DNA from 3 places in the Streptomyces sp. NPDC015532 genome. Region 3 is predicted to be linked to each of the others. Evidence: riboswitches for the same ligand, from Rfam matches in the RefSeq annotation. Region 3 holds a riboswitch; each other region holds the start of a gene.
The links. A riboswitch is a leader RNA that binds a small molecule or an ion and turns the genes downstream of it on or off. The one in region 3 is predicted to bind cyclic di-AMP.
Positions count from the first base shown of each region.

Region 1: another riboswitch for cyclic di-AMP. It lies ahead of ACF07B_RS16935 (transglycosylase SLT domain-containing protein); the one in region 3 lies ahead of ACF07B_RS14875 (transglycosylase family protein).
Region 2: another riboswitch for cyclic di-AMP. It lies ahead of ACF07B_RS14220 (peptidoglycan DD-metalloendopeptidase family protein); the one in region 3 lies ahead of ACF07B_RS14875 (transglycosylase family protein).

Region 1 is NZ_JBIBSY010000004.1:552,101-557,367, forward strand. Features, by position in the region: gene ACF07B_RS16930 (CocE/NonD family hydrolase) at 1-1,237, shown strand, start outside; cyclic di-AMP (ydaO/yuaA leader) riboswitch at 1,932-2,090, shown strand; gene ACF07B_RS16935 (transglycosylase SLT domain-containing protein) at 2,096-2,857, shown strand; gene ACF07B_RS16940 (HAD family hydrolase) at 3,073-3,882, opposite strand; gene fahA (fumarylacetoacetase) at 4,494-5,267, shown strand, end outside.
Region 2 is NZ_JBIBSY010000003.1:664,316-669,582, forward strand. Features, by position in the region: gene ACF07B_RS14215 (tyrosine-protein phosphatase) at 1-707, opposite strand, end outside; cyclic di-AMP (ydaO/yuaA leader) riboswitch at 1,348-1,505, shown strand; gene ACF07B_RS14220 (peptidoglycan DD-metalloendopeptidase family protein) at 1,510-2,424, shown strand; gene ACF07B_RS14225 (SGNH/GDSL hydrolase family protein) at 2,696-3,481, shown strand; gene ACF07B_RS14230 (TetR/AcrR family transcriptional regulator) at 3,743-4,363, opposite strand; gene ACF07B_RS14235 (Glu/Leu/Phe/Val dehydrogenase dimerization domain-containing protein) at 4,509-5,267, opposite strand, start outside.
Region 3 is NZ_JBIBSY010000004.1:91,626-96,892, reverse strand. Features, by position in the region: gene ACF07B_RS14885 (cytochrome P450) at 39-1,310, shown strand; gene ACF07B_RS14880 (transglycosylase family protein) at 1,625-2,494, shown strand; cyclic di-AMP (ydaO/yuaA leader) riboswitch at 2,678-2,871, shown strand; gene ACF07B_RS14875 (transglycosylase family protein) at 2,876-3,574, shown strand; gene eno (phosphopyruvate hydratase) at 3,948-5,234, shown strand.

The DNA.
Region 1 (5,267 bases), 460 kb from region 3:
GGTGCGGAACCTGCCACCGGATCGCGTACGAGGTCTCATCGGCCCCTGGTCCCGCCAGTACCCGGACCGGAGCCTGCCGCCGGGCCCGGCGATCGGCTTCCTCCAGGAGACGCTGCGCTGGTGGGACCACTGGCTCAAGGACAAGGAGACGGACGCGCTCTCCGTCCCCCTGCTGCGCTCGTACGTGATGGACGCGCACCCTCCGGCGACGGTGTACGCGCGGATCCCCGGCCGCTGGGTGGGCGACCCGGCCTGGCCCTCCCCCTCGGTGACCCCGGTCGCGTACGCGCTCCAAGGCGCCCCGCTGCCGGTGCGGTCCCCGCAGCACACGGGGGTCGACGCGGGCCGGCTGTCCCCTTCCGGCGACGAGGCCGACCTGCCGCCGGACCAACGGGAGGAGGACGCACGGTCGGCCTGCTTCGAGTTCGAGGTGCCGGAGGACATCTGGGTGCTGGGCCGCCCCCGGGTCAATCTGCGGCTGACGTCCGCGGCGCCCAGGGGCCAGGTGATCGCCCGGCTGTGCGACGTGGCCCCGGACGGAGCGTCCACGCTCGTCACCCGCGGCGCCCTGAACCTCTCGGCGCGCCAGGGCCCCGACCGGGCGGTCCCCTGGGAACCGGGCACCACGGAGAACGTGGTGTTCGACCTGAACGCCATCGGCTACGCGTTCCCGGCGGGCCACCGGATCCGGCTGGGCGTCTCCTCCGCGTACTGGCCCTGGATCTGGCCCCAGCCGGGCTCGGAGGCGGGCTTCACCCTGGAGCCGATCGGCAGCGTCCTGGAACTCCCGGTACGGGCAACGGAGTCGGACCCCTCGGTCGCCTTCGAGGAACCGGAGCAGTTCGAGCCCCTCGGCGTGACCGTCTCCGCGACCCTGGACGAGCCGCGCCCCCGACGTCTGGTCCTGCGCGACGTGGCCGCGCAGACCTGGCGCCTGGAGGAGAACCCGGGGCGCGGCGGCACCCGCGTGTACCCCGACGGCCTCGAATGCACGGAGGACGCCCGGGAGACGTACACGATCGACGCCACGGACCCGCTGTCCGCCCGCGCCCACTCCACCTGGTCGATCCGGCTGCACCGCCCGGACCTGCCGTGGGACGCCCGCGTCGAGACGGTCTCCGCCGTCACCTGCGACGCACAGGACTTCGTCACGACCGACGAGCTCGTCTGCAAGGACGGGGACGAGGTCGTCTTCCACCGGACCTGGGAGAAGCGCATCCCGCGCACAGCCGGCTGACTGGGCTCACGGGCACGGGAGTTCACTCCCCCGGACCCCCGCGCACCCCATGCCCGGGCCGGCGTGACGCGCTCACGGCGCGAGCGCCGGCGTATCGCCGCGCGCCGGACAGAGGCCGGACAGCGACAGGACGGCGCCGGTACAGCGGCAGGTCAGTGGCGTGTGGCTCGCGTGGCGAACACCGTTGACGCGAGGCGCACTTCACCGGCCACCGGCCCGGGTCCGGCTCGCGTCCTCGGGCAGCTTCGGCTCGCGTCCGGGCGGCTCTGGCTCGCGTCCGGGCGGCTCTGGCTCGCGCAGACGCGGCGCTCCCACCGCCGGACGGCCACGTCCCCCATGTGTCCCGCGCCACAATTCCCGCCGCATCAAGGGCCGCTCGGCGCCCCGCGAAGGGCTCGGCGGCGACTCCCACCACAAGCGCAATGCCCGAATTACCCCCTCATGACGCCTTGATGCTCTTTGGTCTGGTGAGTTGAGTCACCGGCGAGGTCGGCCCCCGACGCGCACCCCTCCCGGCCCAACCCGTTTGCCAAAGGCAAGTTGAGGATCCAATTCCGGCGCAATCGGACTTTTTACCCGCGCATCAACCAGGAGAAAGCGATCTTCGCGGTCAAATCTCATCTTGTTTCGGACATGTGCTCTCGCATACGTTCTGGTCGACCCCGGGCGGATCGCCGAATCCTGCCGCCGCCCGGCAACCCATCGACCCACGCACGGCAGGAGCGGGGGAACCACAGGTAAGCCGCCGATCCGGGCACACCGGACCGGCTTGGGGTGAAGCCGCGCTCACAGCGCGGCCGGGCATCTCCCGCCCGAACCCGACAGCTCACCTCGCAGGCGTCGGAGAGGACTTTCGTCATGCCCGTACGAGGCAAGCACAGCCGCATGAAGACCAACGTCATCACCCGGGGCATGATCGCCGCCGGAACGGGCGGTCTCGCCCTCGCCCTCCCGCTCGTGAGCGCGACCGGCGCCAGCGCCGCCACCCCGGCCCAGGCCCCGCAGGCCGCACACACCGCGGTGGTCCCCAACGTGCAGCTCGTCACCTACAAGGTGGTCGCCGGCGACACGCTGTCCAAGGTGGCGCAGAAGTACCCCAAGAGCGGCGGCTGGAAGAAGCTGTACGCGGCGAACCGCGCGGTCATCGGTGACAACCCCGCCCTGCTCCGTCCGGGCCTGAAGCTGACCGTGGGCACGAAGACGCTGAAGTCGACGACCGTCAGCACCACGGCCAAGGCGACCACCGCCGTCGCCAAGTCCAAGGCGACCACCGTCACCCAGGCCGCCGCCAAGACGTACGCCAACAACCTCGACGGCTGGATCAAGGAATCCCTGGACGTCATGGCCAAGGCCGGCATCCCGGGCAGCTACGACGGCATCCACCGCAACGTGATCCGCGAGTCCTCCGGCAACCCCAACGCCATCAACAACTGGGACTCCAACGCCGCCGCGGGCATCCCCTCCAAGGGCCTGCTCCAGGTGATCGACCCCACGTTCCAGGCGTACCACGTGGCCGGCACGTCGTGGAACATCTACGACCCGGTCGCCAACATCACCGCGGCCTGCAACTACGCGGCCGACAAGTACGGCTCGATGGACAACGTCAACGGCGCCTACTGATCGCACCCCGCACCGCGCACCCCGCACCGCGCACCACGTCTTCATCCGCACCCGCCGACGGCGCCCTCCCGGCCCGTCGGCGGGTGCGTTGCGGTCGCGTCACCGGCTGCGCTCCGAACATGCCGGCGGAAGCGGGTCCGCGAGTGCGGCAGCGAGCCTCGCTGCCGCACTCCGCACCGCTGGGGCCTTTGGCCTCGCCGGGCAGACGGGATTTGTCAGAAGCCGAAGAGGCGCTCCAGCACGACCGCGATCCCGTCGTCCTCGTTCGACAGGGTGATCTCGTCGGCGACCGCCTTCAGTTCCGGATGGGCGTTGGCCATCGCCACACCGCGGGCCGCCCAGTCGAACATCGGGATGTCATTGGGCATGTCACCGAACGCGAGCGTGGCGTCCGGGGTGAGCCCGAGGTGCGCCGCGGCGAGAGCCAGTCCGGTCGCCTTGGTCACCCCGCATGGCTGGAGTTCGACGGTGCCGGGACCGGACATGGTGACCGTCGCCAGCGAACCGACCACTCCCCGTGCCGCCGACGCCAACTCGTCGTCGGACAAAGAGGGGTGACGGAGCAACACCTTGCTGATCGGCTCCGCCCAGAGGTCGTCCCGGCGCGGCACCCGCACCGCCGGCAGCGTCGGATGCGGCATGACATAGCCCGGCTCGATGAGCGTCAGCCCGTCCACGCCGTCCTGGTCGACCGCCGCGTACAGCAGCCCGACCTCCGCCTCGATCTTGCCGAGCGCCGTCTCCGCCAGTTCCCTGTCCAGGGTCACCGACCACAGCATGCGGTCCGTGCCGGCGTCGTACAGCTGCGCCCCCTGCCCGCACACCGCCAGTCCCTCGCCGCCGAGTTCATCGAGAAGCGGTCGCACACGCGGTGCGGGTCGGCCCGTGACCACGAGATGCCGGGCACCCGCCTGGGTCACCTTCGCCAACGCGGCGCGTGACCGGTCGGAGAGGGTGTCGTCGCCGCGCAGCAGCGTTCCGTCCAGGTCAGTGGCGATGAGTGAATATGCAGTCGGAGCGGCCATGATCCGAAGAATACGGATCGAACGACTCATCGGCCCGGCCTGAACCGGACGACGTCCGGTATCCCGTCAGCATCGCCGTTCACCGCACGGTGGTAAGCGCGTTGCGACCGCTTCGGATCACCCAGGCTCCACTTCCGTCCACACCGACTTTCCCGCACACGACCGACCACAACTCCCCAACACCCCCTGCATCAAGGCCAACTAGCCATCAGGCCACCTCGGTCGCCGCACACACCACGCCGGCCATCGGGGCCTGGCATCGGCAAGTCCGGCCGCGGGCATGCCCGTTGGGCGGGGCAGCGATGAACCCCACCCCCTATGAGCGGCGCGCCACAGAACCGAACGAGGCAACCCCGGAACGGCCTCGGGCAGGCGCGGGCAGGCCGGTGAAGCGCGGCCACCGAACCGAGGAACGGCACCCGTCGTCCGGCTTCGACGCACCCACGGACCACCGATCTCCGGCTCAGTGCGGGACCAATACGGACATTGCAAACCCTTTAGGCCCTGCCGCAGTGGGGACACTCCCCCGTAACGTGTGCCCCGACCACATGAAACGCGTGGAACGCATGGATCACATGGCGAGTACGAATCCGAAAGCGAGGCACCAACCGATGCCCCCCTTCGATGTCCCCGAGGGCGACCCCTTCGGCCCGCACAACCTGCCGTACGGCGTGTTCTCCCTGACCGACCCGGCCGGCGACCCCGAACGACGCGTCGGCGTACGGCTCGGCGACCACGTGCTCGACGCGGGCGCGGCCGCCCGATCGCTCGGCTCCCCTTACGCCGGGCTGCTCGCACAGCCGACCCTCGACCCGCTGCTCGCCGCGGGCCACACCGCCTGGTCCGATGTCCGGCGCGCGCTGACGGCCTGGGTGACCGTCCCGGCCCACCGGGAGACCCTCGCTCCCCATTTCCACCCGCTCACCGACGTGACACTGCACCTCCCCTTCACCGTCGCGGACTACGTCGACTTCTACGCCTCCGAGAACCACGCCCGGAACGTCGGCCAGATCTTCCGGCCCGATGCCGCCGACTCCCTCACGCCGAACTGGAAGCACCTGCCGATCGGCTATCACGGCCGCTCCGGCACGGTCGTGGTGTCCGGCACGGATGTCGTCCGTCCCTCGGGCCAGCGCAAGGCCCCCACGGACGCCGCCCCGGTCTTCGGCCCCTCGGTCCGCCTGGACATCGAGGCGGAGGTCGGCTTCGTCGTCGGCACCCCCTCGGAACAGGGCCGTCCGGTGCCCCTGAGCGACTACCGCGACCACGTCTTCGGCCTCTGCCTGCTCAACGACTGGTCGGCGCGCGACGTCCAGGCCTGGGAGTACGTCCCGCTCGGTCCCTTCCTCGGCAAGTCCTTCGCCACGTCCGTGTCGGCGTGGATC
Region 2 (5,267 bases), on a different contig from region 3:
TCCTCGATGGTCTCGAAGGCGGCTGTCAGATACGCGGCCCGCGCGTCGAACAGCGGGCTGAGCAGTTCCATCACCTCGGGGGAGTAGGCACCGGCCGAGGAGCCGTTGCGGTGCACCTTGTAACGGCGGTGGGCGGCGTTCGACTCCAGGTAGTCGGCCACGATCGCCTCGCGCTCGACGCCGAGGGCGAGCAGGGTGACCGCGATGGACAGCCCGGCGCGGTCCTTGCCCGCCGCGCAGTGCATCAGCGCGGGCACGCTGTCGTCGGCCAGCGAGCGCAGGACCTCGGAGTGTTCGGCCGTGCGCTCCTTGATGATCGTGCGGTAGGAGTTGATCATCCGGTTCTCGCCCTTGCCGTCGCCGAGAATCGCGCGCAACTGGTCGAGATCGCCGTCGCGGACCATCTTCCAGAACTCGCTGCCGTCCGCCGGGTCGCTCAGCGGGAGGTTCACGTTCCGCACGCCCGGCAGTTCGACGTCCGGGCCCTCCAGCTTCTGGTCCGCGGCGTTGCGGAAGTCGAAGATCGTGTGGAGTCCCAGGGACGAGAGGAACGCGGCGTCCTCCTCCGTGGCGTGGGCGAGGTGGCCGCTGCGGAACAGGTGCCCATGACGCACACGCCGGCCGTCCACGGTGGGCAGTCCGCCCACGTCGCGGAAGTTACGCACTCCGCCGAGCTCGGGCTCGGTCGACGGGACCTGCTGCGTCACGGGGGCTCCTCCCATTCGGCCGCCGGCGTCGCCGGGCTGGACTCGGCGCCGCTCGTCGGCAGTTGTACCGGCTCGCGCTCTCGACGATACGACATGGGTTCCTCGGGCAATGAGTTGTCCACAGGCGACCCCTTCCGGACGGAACGCCCTGGAGACGGCACTTTGCGCCGCCCGGTGTCGAATGATTGTTCGAATGACGGGGCGGGTCGATCGCGTACCCCCGGCCGCTTCGGCCTCATGGGGCAATTGCGATGAAAAGCGGCATTGGCGTGCTCCGTTATGTGCGCCATTTCGACCAGGGGTCCGGATGTGATGGATATCCGCCGATGCTGCATCTGTCTGTTCTGTCCGAATAGGCACCTTAGTGACAACTAGCCCTGGAATAGGGCGCCCTGGGCCGAGTCGCGTGAGGAGCGTCATATTCGTGACGATGCGTTGCCGTCCTCCTATCTCAACACCGGTCACTTTCCCGGGGGTTGAGAGGGCCGGAAGATCGTCACTCCACGGAGGGTGACGGCGGTTTCCGCATGGATCAAGAAAGGCGAGCGCACAGAAACCGCACATAGTTGTCGACGCGCTCTCATGTCGCTTACGTTCTGCCTCAATCCGGACGGACGCCCAATCCTGCCGCCGCCCGGAATCCGCACACTCACCCGTACACGGCAGGAGCGGGGGACCCACAGGTTCCGCGCCTGGTCCGATTTCCGGAACAGGCTAGGGGTACAGCCGCGCAGCAGCGCGGCCGGGCATCTCCAGCCCGCACCCGACAGCTCACCCCGCAGGCGCCGGAGAGGAAATCGTCATGCCCGCGAAGGGTAAGCACCGCCGTCCCAAGTCCCTCCGTTTCACCCGCTCGATCGCCGTGGCCGGAACCGGTGGCGCCGCACTCGCGCTGCCCCTGATGGGGGCCACCGGCGCCCACGCCGCGACCCCGGCCACCGCCGTCGCGCAGCATGTCGAGAAGGCGGCGACCGCCGCTCCCGTGAAGAAGGCCGCCAAGGCCGCCACGACGAAGACGTACGCGGTGAGGTCGGGCGACTACCTCTCGAAGATCGCCGACGAGCAGAACGTCAGCGGCGGCTGGAAGAAGATCTACGCCGACAACCGCTCCGCCATCGGCGGCGACCCGTCGCTGATCCACCCCGGTCTGAAGCTGTCGCTCGGCAAGAAGGCCGCCGTCGCCCACTCGGCCACGCACACCGCCACCCGGACGACCACCTCGGCGAAGTCCGGCCAGGCGGCCCCGGCCACCGACCCGACCCCCTCCACCAGCGCTTCCACCGACAGCGCTTCCACCGCCGGCTCTTCCGGCTACACCCTGCCGGTCGCGAGCAGCTCCGTCGGCACCGGTTACAAGGTGGCGGGCAGCATGTGGTCCAGCGGCTACCACACGGGCGTGGACTTCGTGGTCCCGACCGGCAGCACGCTCAAGTCCATAGCCGCGGGCACGGTCGTCTCCGCGGGCTGGGGCGGCGCCTACGGCAACCAGGTCGTCATCCAGCACGCCGACGGCAAGTACTCCCAGTACGCCCACATGTCGTCGCTGTCCGTCTCCGCGGGGCAGACCGTGACCGAGGGGCAGCAGATCGGTCTCTCCGGCGCGACGGGCAACGTCACCGGACCGCACCTGCACTTCGAGATCCGCACCACGCCGGACTACGGCTCCGACGTCGACCCGGTCGCGTACCTGCGCTCGCACGGTGTCGCCGTGGGCTGACACCCCCCGCCTCCTGCTCCTGACGGCAGGAAGATCTCCGAAGGCCGGACCCCACGATCCCCTGGGTCCGGCCTTCGGTGCGTCCGTGGCGACGGCCTCTGGGTGATCGCTGCTCCAACGCCCTTGTCTCAAGCCTTATTCCGGAGTTGACCAATGCTTGGCGAGTGGCTTATCTCACCGGTCGTCAACCCTTCCCTACGGTCGCGTAGCTCACATCAAAAGGTGAATCATGCTCCATGTGGCAGACGATTCGAAGAGTGACAACAGATCAGTGATCGGGTCGTACGTGGCGGTGGGGGACAGCTTCACCGAGGGCGTCGGCGACCCTGGGCCCGACGGGGCGTTCGTCGGCTGGGCCGACCGGTTCGCGGTACTTCTCGCGGACCGCAGGCCCGAAGGCGACTTCGATTACACCAACCTCGCCGTGCGCGGCAAACTGCTCGACCAGATCGTCGAGACCCAGCTCCAGAGGGCCAAGGAACTCGGCCCGGACCTGGTCTCGTTCTGCGCCGGCGGCAACGACATCATCCGCCCCGGCACCGACCCCGACGAGGTCGCGGAACGCTTCGAGCGCGCGATCGCCGACCTCACCTCCGCCGTGGGCACCGTCCTGGTGACCACCGGCTTCGACACCCGTGGCGTCCCCGTGCTCAAGCACCTGCGCGGCAAGATCGCCACGTACAACGGACATGTGCGTGCCATCGCGGACCGCTACGGCTGTCCCGTCCTCGACCTCTGGTCCCTGAAGACGATCCAGGACCGCCGCGCCTGGGACGGTGACCGGCTGCACCTCTCGCCCGAGGGGCACACCCGGGTGGCGCTCCGTGCCGGACAGCTCCTCGGCCTGGAGGTCCCGGCCGACCCGGACCAGCCCTGGCCGCCGCTGCCGCCGCGCGGCACGCTGGAGGTGCGCCGCGACAACATCCAGTGGGCGCGCGAGTACCTCGTCCCGTGGATCGGACGGCGGCTGCGCGGGGAGTCCTCGGGCGATCACGTCGCGGCCAAGGGCGCTCTCTCCCCGGACGACATCAAGCTGCGCATCGAGTCGGTGGCCTGAGACGGCACCGGCCCGGTCGGCGGGCCCGGTCGGACCGGTCGGGACCGGTACCCGGGCGCCCGGCCGGCCTGGTCAGGGGCCCGTGGCACCCTGGACCGGACGGGGATCATTGGACCGGACGGGGATCAGGGCACCGGACGGGGATCAGGGCACCGGTCGCTCCCGGCGAGATCCGGGACGACGGCCCGTACGGCGGTCCGAGCCGGGGAGCGGGGGAAGCGCGGTACGGGGCCGGGAGGCCGGGACCGGACGCCGTGCCCGCTATCGCACCGCCGCCATCAAGGCCGCGCGCTCCAGGCCCAGTTCGCGGGCGAGTGCCTCGTCCGCCCATTCCTGGGTCCGCGCCCGTGACACCGCTCCGGAGTACGCCGTCATCTGGACCGCCAGTCCGTCCAGCAGCGCAGTGAGCCTGAGGGCCGTGCTCGTGGGGTCCGGGCAGTGGAACTCGCCGGCGGCCACGCCCTCCGCGATCACCTCGGTCATCGCGGCCTTCCACTGCCGGTCGAGATCACGGGTGACCTCGCGCAGCGCGGGTTCCCGCAGGGCGACCGCCCAGCCCTCGATCCACAGGCGCCAGCCCTTGGCCTGCCCCGTCGGCGCGTACCAGCGGACGGCGGCCCGAAGGCGCCGCAGCGCCGTCGTACGGCGGCCGAGCAGCTTGCGCAGATGGGCGAGGTCGTCCTCGGCGGCGTAGGTGAACGCGGCGGCGACCAGCTTCTCCTTCGTCGAGAAGTGGTACAGCACCAACGCGTTGCTCACGCCGAGGGCCGAGGCCACGTCGGCGATCCGTACCGCCGCGACGCCTCGCGCCTCGATCTGTTCGACGGCGGCCCGCAGCAACTCCTCACGCCGCTCCGCCACGCTCAACCGGACTCTCGCCACGCGGCAACCCTACACAGCCCTTTCGGCGGAAGCCCCGACAGGAGCGGGGGCGGCCCGGACCGGCACCCGCCGGCCCGCCCGCCGTCGGCCGGCGAACGGACGGCCGGCCCTGACGCGACCCCCCTCGGGCCCGGAGCCGTGTTCCTCAGCGGTACCAGCCGAACCGCTCCGCGATGACCGGCAGCCGGTCGGTGACGATGGCGTGGGCGGCGGCCCGCGGGGTCGTGCCGTCGGCCTCCGCGCGCGCGAGCGTCCGGTCGATCAGGGCGCGCATGGAGCGCCGGGTGTGGGCGAACGCCTCGTCCGCGTCGGCGCCGATGTCGCCGAACAGGGTCCACCACCACCAGGCGTTCGTACCGGAGTTGACCACGACGTCGGGCAGGACGGTGATGCCGCGCGCAGCGAGCGACCGCTCCGCGTCCGCCAGGACGGGCATGTTGGCCGCCTCGACGATCCAACGGGCCTTGATCCTCTGCTGGTTCGCCGCGTCGATCGCGTACGAGACCGCGGCGGGTACCAGGACCTCGGCATCGGCGGACAGCCAGGCGTCACCGTCGAGTTCACGGTCGGCCGGGCGCAGTACCGCGCGGTCGACCGTTCCGTACGCGTCCCGTGCCGCGAGCAGCGCCTCGACGTCGAGGCCGTCCGGGTTCGCGATCGTTCCCTTGATGTCGGCGACGGCCACGATCCTGAGTCCCGCGCGCGCGAGGAAGCGCGCGGTGGCCCCGCCCATGGTGCCGAGCCCCTGCACGGCGACACGGGTGCCCGCGTGCGGTGTCCCGGCCCGGTCCAGCGCGGCGAGCACCGACTCGGCGACACCGCAGCCGCCGACCAGTTCGTCGAGGCCGATGCCGTCCACCTCGACCGCGAAGGCGTCCGCGAGCCGCTCGCGGGCCGCCGCCTC
Region 3 (5,267 bases):
GGCCGGGGGGCGCCGCCTCCTGCGGATACGGTCGAGGAGTGACCGAGTACGAAGCCTCCGCCAGCGCCGCCCCCGAACTCTTCACCTGGGAGTTCGCCACCGACCCCTACCCGGCCTACGCCTGGCTCAGGGAGAACGCGCCCGTGCACCGCACCCGGCTGCCCAGCGGGGTGGAGGCCTGGCTCGTCACGCGGTACGCCGACGCCAGACAGACGCTCGCCGACCAGCGGCTGTCCAAGAATCCCGCGCATCACGACGAGCCCGCGCACGCGAGGGGCCGGACCGGGATCCCCGGGGAGCGCAAGGCCGAGCTCATGACGCATCTGCTGAACATCGACCCGCCGGACCACACCCGGCTGCGGCGGCTCGTCAGCAAGGCGTTCACGCCGCGGCGCGTGGCCGAGTTCGCCCCGCGGGTGCAGGAGCTGACGGATCAGCTCATCGCCGGGTTCGCGGCCCGGGGTTCCGCGGACCTCATCCACGAGTTCGCCTTCCCGCTCCCCATCTACGCCATCTGCGACCTGCTCGGCGTCCCGCGCGAGGACCAGGACGACTTCCGGGACTGGGCGGGCATGATGATCCGGCACGGCGGCGGGCCGAGGGGCGGGGTCGCCCGGTCCGTGAAGAAGATGCGCGCGTATCTCGCCGAGCTCATCCACCGCAAGCGTGAGGCGCTGACCGCGGAGCCCGCACCGGGCGAGGACCTCATCTCCGGGCTCATCCGCGCCTCCGACCACGGCGAGCACCTCACCGAGAACGAGGCCGCCGCCATGGCCTTCATCCTGCTCTTCGCCGGGTTCGAGACCACGGTCAATCTCATCGGGAACGGGATGCACGCCCTGCTCACCCATCCCGGGCAGCGGGAGCGTCTCCAGGCCTCCCTCGCGGCCGGGGAGCACGGGCTGCTGGAGACGGGTGTCGAGGAACTCCTGCGCTACGACGGCCCCGTGGAACTGGCCACCTGGCGGTTCGCCACCGAGGACGTGCGGATCGGCGGGCAGGACATCGCGGCCGGCGACCCCGTGCTCGTGGTGCTCGCGGCCGCGGACCGTGACCCCGAACGTTTCGAACAGCCGGACACGCTCGATCTCGCACGACGTGACCTTCAGCACTTGGGCTACGGCCACGGCATCCACTACTGCCTGGGCGCGCCGCTCGCCCGGCTGGAGGGCCAGACCGCGCTCGGTACGCTCCTCGGCCGACTGCCGGACATCCAACTCGCCGGAGAATCGGCCGATTTGCGCTGGCGTGGAGGTCTCATTATGCGTGGATTGCGCACACTTCCGGTGGAGTTCACCCCGGTCAAATAGGCCTGGACCGGCCCATCGGTGACCCTTCGGCATCCTCGCCGAAGGGGTTCTTCCGCATACCGGAAGGAGTGCCCTTGCGGCTAGCGGAACATGATGCTCCATCAAATCTGTGATCTTCGCGTGATCTGTACTGCATCGACTTGTAACCAGCGTTCGAGTGCGACTACCTTCACCCATCAACGCGGCGCCTGCGCTTCTTGGTTCACAGGGGCCGCGGTATTCCCCGCTGTCACTCGAAAGGCCTTCGTATGCTCTCCGGGAACGGCCGTCACCGTCGCCCTCGTCAGGCCCCGGCACTCATCGTCGCCGCAGGGGTGACCGGATCGGCGATCGTCATCCCGCTGCTCGCGGCGGCGAGCGCGAGTGCGGCCGACGGAACCACCTGGGACCGGGTGGCACAGTGCGAGAGCGGTGGCGCGTGGAGCGCCGACCAGAGCAACGGGTACTACGGCGGCCTTCAGCTCGACCAGGAGAACTGGGAGGCGCACGGCGGCCTCGACTACGCCCCGAGGGCGGACCAGGCCAGCCGCTCGCAGCAGATAGCCGTCGCCGAGAAGGTGCTCGCCGCCAAGGGCCTCGCGGCCTGGCCGACCTGTGGGCCGCTCTCGGGTCTCAGCAAGGACTCGGCCGGCGTCAGCGTCGACACGGGCGTGGCCGGCGATTCCTCGAACGGCGAGGACGAGTCCGGTTCGTATGTTTCGTCCGGCCTGGCGACGGCGCCCAGTGCGTCACCTTCGGATGATTCGTCTGCTTCGTCCGGTTCTGATGACTCCTCGGACGCGGCCGGCAGTACCGCGGAGCCCAGCGCCTCGCAGAGCTCCGACGGCTCGGACACGGCGACCGGCAAGGGTGGCGAATCGGCCAAGCCGGGCCAGAAGGAGGCTTCTTCGAGCCCCTCCGACGCCCCGAGCACCGGCACCGGGCGGCACCGCGGCGGGGATGCCGCGGAGAGCGCGACCGGCCGCGCCGACAGCACCGCCGGGCGGCATGCCGCGAGCGCCGCCGAGGACACCGCGTACGTCGCGGACGTCATCGACAACCTCTGGAAGGTTTCCGACGAGCTGGGCCTCGACGGCGGCTGGGCCGACCTGCCCGCCGCGGACACGGCGCCGACCGACAGCGGTCCCGGCCTCGTCGTACCTGGTCGGAGCATTGCGGACACGGCCGAAACGGTGCAAAAGTAGCGGGAGTTCGCGTCATGGTTCGCTGTGGAATGTCCCATTTGGCGCAAGTGAGAGATGGGTCTCAGAAGCCCTGATCGTCTTTGAATTTCCGGCGATCGACTGCTTACGGTCGTGACCGCTCGCCACAGCGGGCTCCGACGGTCGCAACGCCGAATCCTGCCAGCGGCCGTACGGGAACAGTCGTCGCGTCATGCGCCGTAGGCAGGAGCGGGGGACCCAAGGTAAGTGCCGGGCCCGGGAGTTGAGAGACACCCGGGAACGGCTTGGGGTGAAGCCGCGTGCCGGACGTCCTGGAGACAGGACCGAAGGAACGCGGCCGGGCAACTCAACCGGCCCGAACCCGACAGCTCACCTCGCAGGCGTCGGTGAGGGGATCTCTCCATGCTGTTCTCCAGCAAGGGCAAGCACCGCCGCCCGAACAAGGCCACCCGCGTCGCCACGCTCGCCGGTGTCACCGGCGTCGCCATCGCCGCTCCGCTGATGGCGGCCGGCAACGCCTCCGCCGCCACCGCCTCCGAGTGGGACGCCGTCGCCCAGTGCGAGGCCGGCGGCAACTGGTCGATCAACACCGGCAACGGCTACTACGGCGGACTCCAGTTCTCGTCCTCCACCTGGGCCGCGTACGGCGGCACCGCCTACGCCTCCACCGCCGACCAGGCCTCGAAGTCGCAGCAGATCGCCATCGGCGAGAAGGTCCTCGCCGGACAGGGCAAGGGCGCCTGGCCGACCTGCGGCGTGGGCCTGTCGAGCGCCGCGTACGGCGGCGGCTCCGCCCCGGCGGCCCCCTCGGCCCCCTCCACGTCCAGCGGCTCGCAGAGCGCCCCCGCCACCCGGACGACGGAGCAGCCCGCCTCCCGTTCCGCGGAGCGCCCCGCCGCCCAGAAGACCGTCACCACCCCGACCGGCAAGAAGGTCAAGAAGGGTGACGGCGAGTACAAGGTCGTCAAGGGCGACACCCTCAGCTCGATCGCCGAGAAGAAGCACGTCAAGGGCGGCTGGCAGAAGCTGTTCAAGCTGAACAAGGACATCGTCGCCGACGCCGACTTCATCTACCCGGGCCAGCAGCTGCACCTGCGCTGAGTGCCGCGGCGCGCCGGTGCCGTGTGGTCGCCTTCGGCGGAGGGCGACCATCTCTCGGGCGGCGCGCGCTCGCTCCCGGGCCGGATTCCGGCTCGCGTACGAGACGCACGACAGTTCCCCTTCCGAACCGGGTCTTTTTGGGAAAGGCCCGGTGAGGGTCCCCGTCCCCACGGGCTCCCCGCTCCGGCGCGTGTTCCCCCGCACGCGCCGGAGCGGGGTTTTTCATTTCCTTTTTTGTTCCGTTCAGGAACAATGTGTACGCTCGGTTCCGCTCAAGGGGTGGTCGATCGGCTGGCCGATCCCCGTGGGCCGGTTAGGCTCATCCCGCAGGGCTGCCGAGTCCTGCGTACCCGCGTCACATCCCAATAAGGAGATGCTCGTGCCGTCCATCGACGTCGTCGTAGCCCGGGAAATCCTGGACTCCCGAGGCAACCCCACGGTCGAGGTCGAGGTCGGCCTCGACGACGGCAGCACGGGTCGTGCCGCCGTTCCGTCCGGCGCCTCCACCGGAGCCTTCGAGGCCATCGAGCTTCGCGACGGTGACCCCAACCGCTACCAGGGCAAGGGTGTCGAGAAGGCCGTCCTCGCCGTCATCGAGCAGATCGGCCCGGAGCTCGTCGGCTACGACGCCACCGAGCAGCGCCTGATCGACCAGGCGATGTTCGACCTGGACGCCACCGACAACAAGGGCTCGCTCGGCGCCAACGCCATCCTCGGCGTCTCGCTCGCCGTCGCGCACGCCGCTTCCGAGGCGTCCGACCTGCCGCTCTTCCGCTACCTGGGCGGCCCGAACGCGCACCTGCTGCCCGTTCCGATGATGAACATCCTGAACGGCGGCTCGCACGCCGACTCCAACGTGGACATCCAGGAGTTCATGATCGCCCCGATCGGCGCGGAGTCCTTCTCCGAGGCCCTGCGCTGGGGCGCCGAGGTCTACCACACCCTCAAGAAGGTGCTGAAGACCAAGGGTCTGTCCACCGGCCTCGGCGACGAGGGCGGCTTCGCCCCGAACCTGGAGTCCAACCGCGCCGCCCTCGACCTCATCCTCGAGGCCATCAAGGAGGCCGGTTACACCCCCGGCGAGCAGATCGCCCTCGCCCTCGACGTCGCCGCCTCCGAGTTCTACAAGGACGGCGTCTACACCTTCGAGGGCAAGGAGCGCTCCGCCGCCGAGATGACCGAGTACTACGCCGAGCTCGTCGCGGCGTACCCGCTCGTCTCCATCGAGGACCCGCTGTACGAGGACGACTGGGCCGGCTGGAAGGTCATCACCGACCAGCTGGGCGACAAGGTCCAGATCGTCGGCGACGACCTCTTCGTCACCAACCCGGAGCGCCTGGCCCGCGGCATCGAGGAGGGCTCCGCCAACGCCCTGCTCGTCAAGGTCAACCAGATCGGCTCGCTGACCGAGACCCTGGACGCCGTCGAGCTGGCCCAGCGCAACGGCTTCAAGTGCATGATGTCCCACCGCTCCGGCGAGACCGAGGACGTCACCATCGCCGACCTCGCGGTCGCCGTGAACTGCGGTCAGATCAAGACCGGCGCCCCGGCCCGCTCGGACCGTGTCGCCAAGTACAACCAGCTCCTGCGCATCGAGGAGATCCTCGACGACGCCGCGGTGTACGCCGGCCGCAGCGCCTTCCCGCGCTTCAAGGGCTGAGCCCCCGCACGGCTCAGGCAGCGTCCTCCGTAC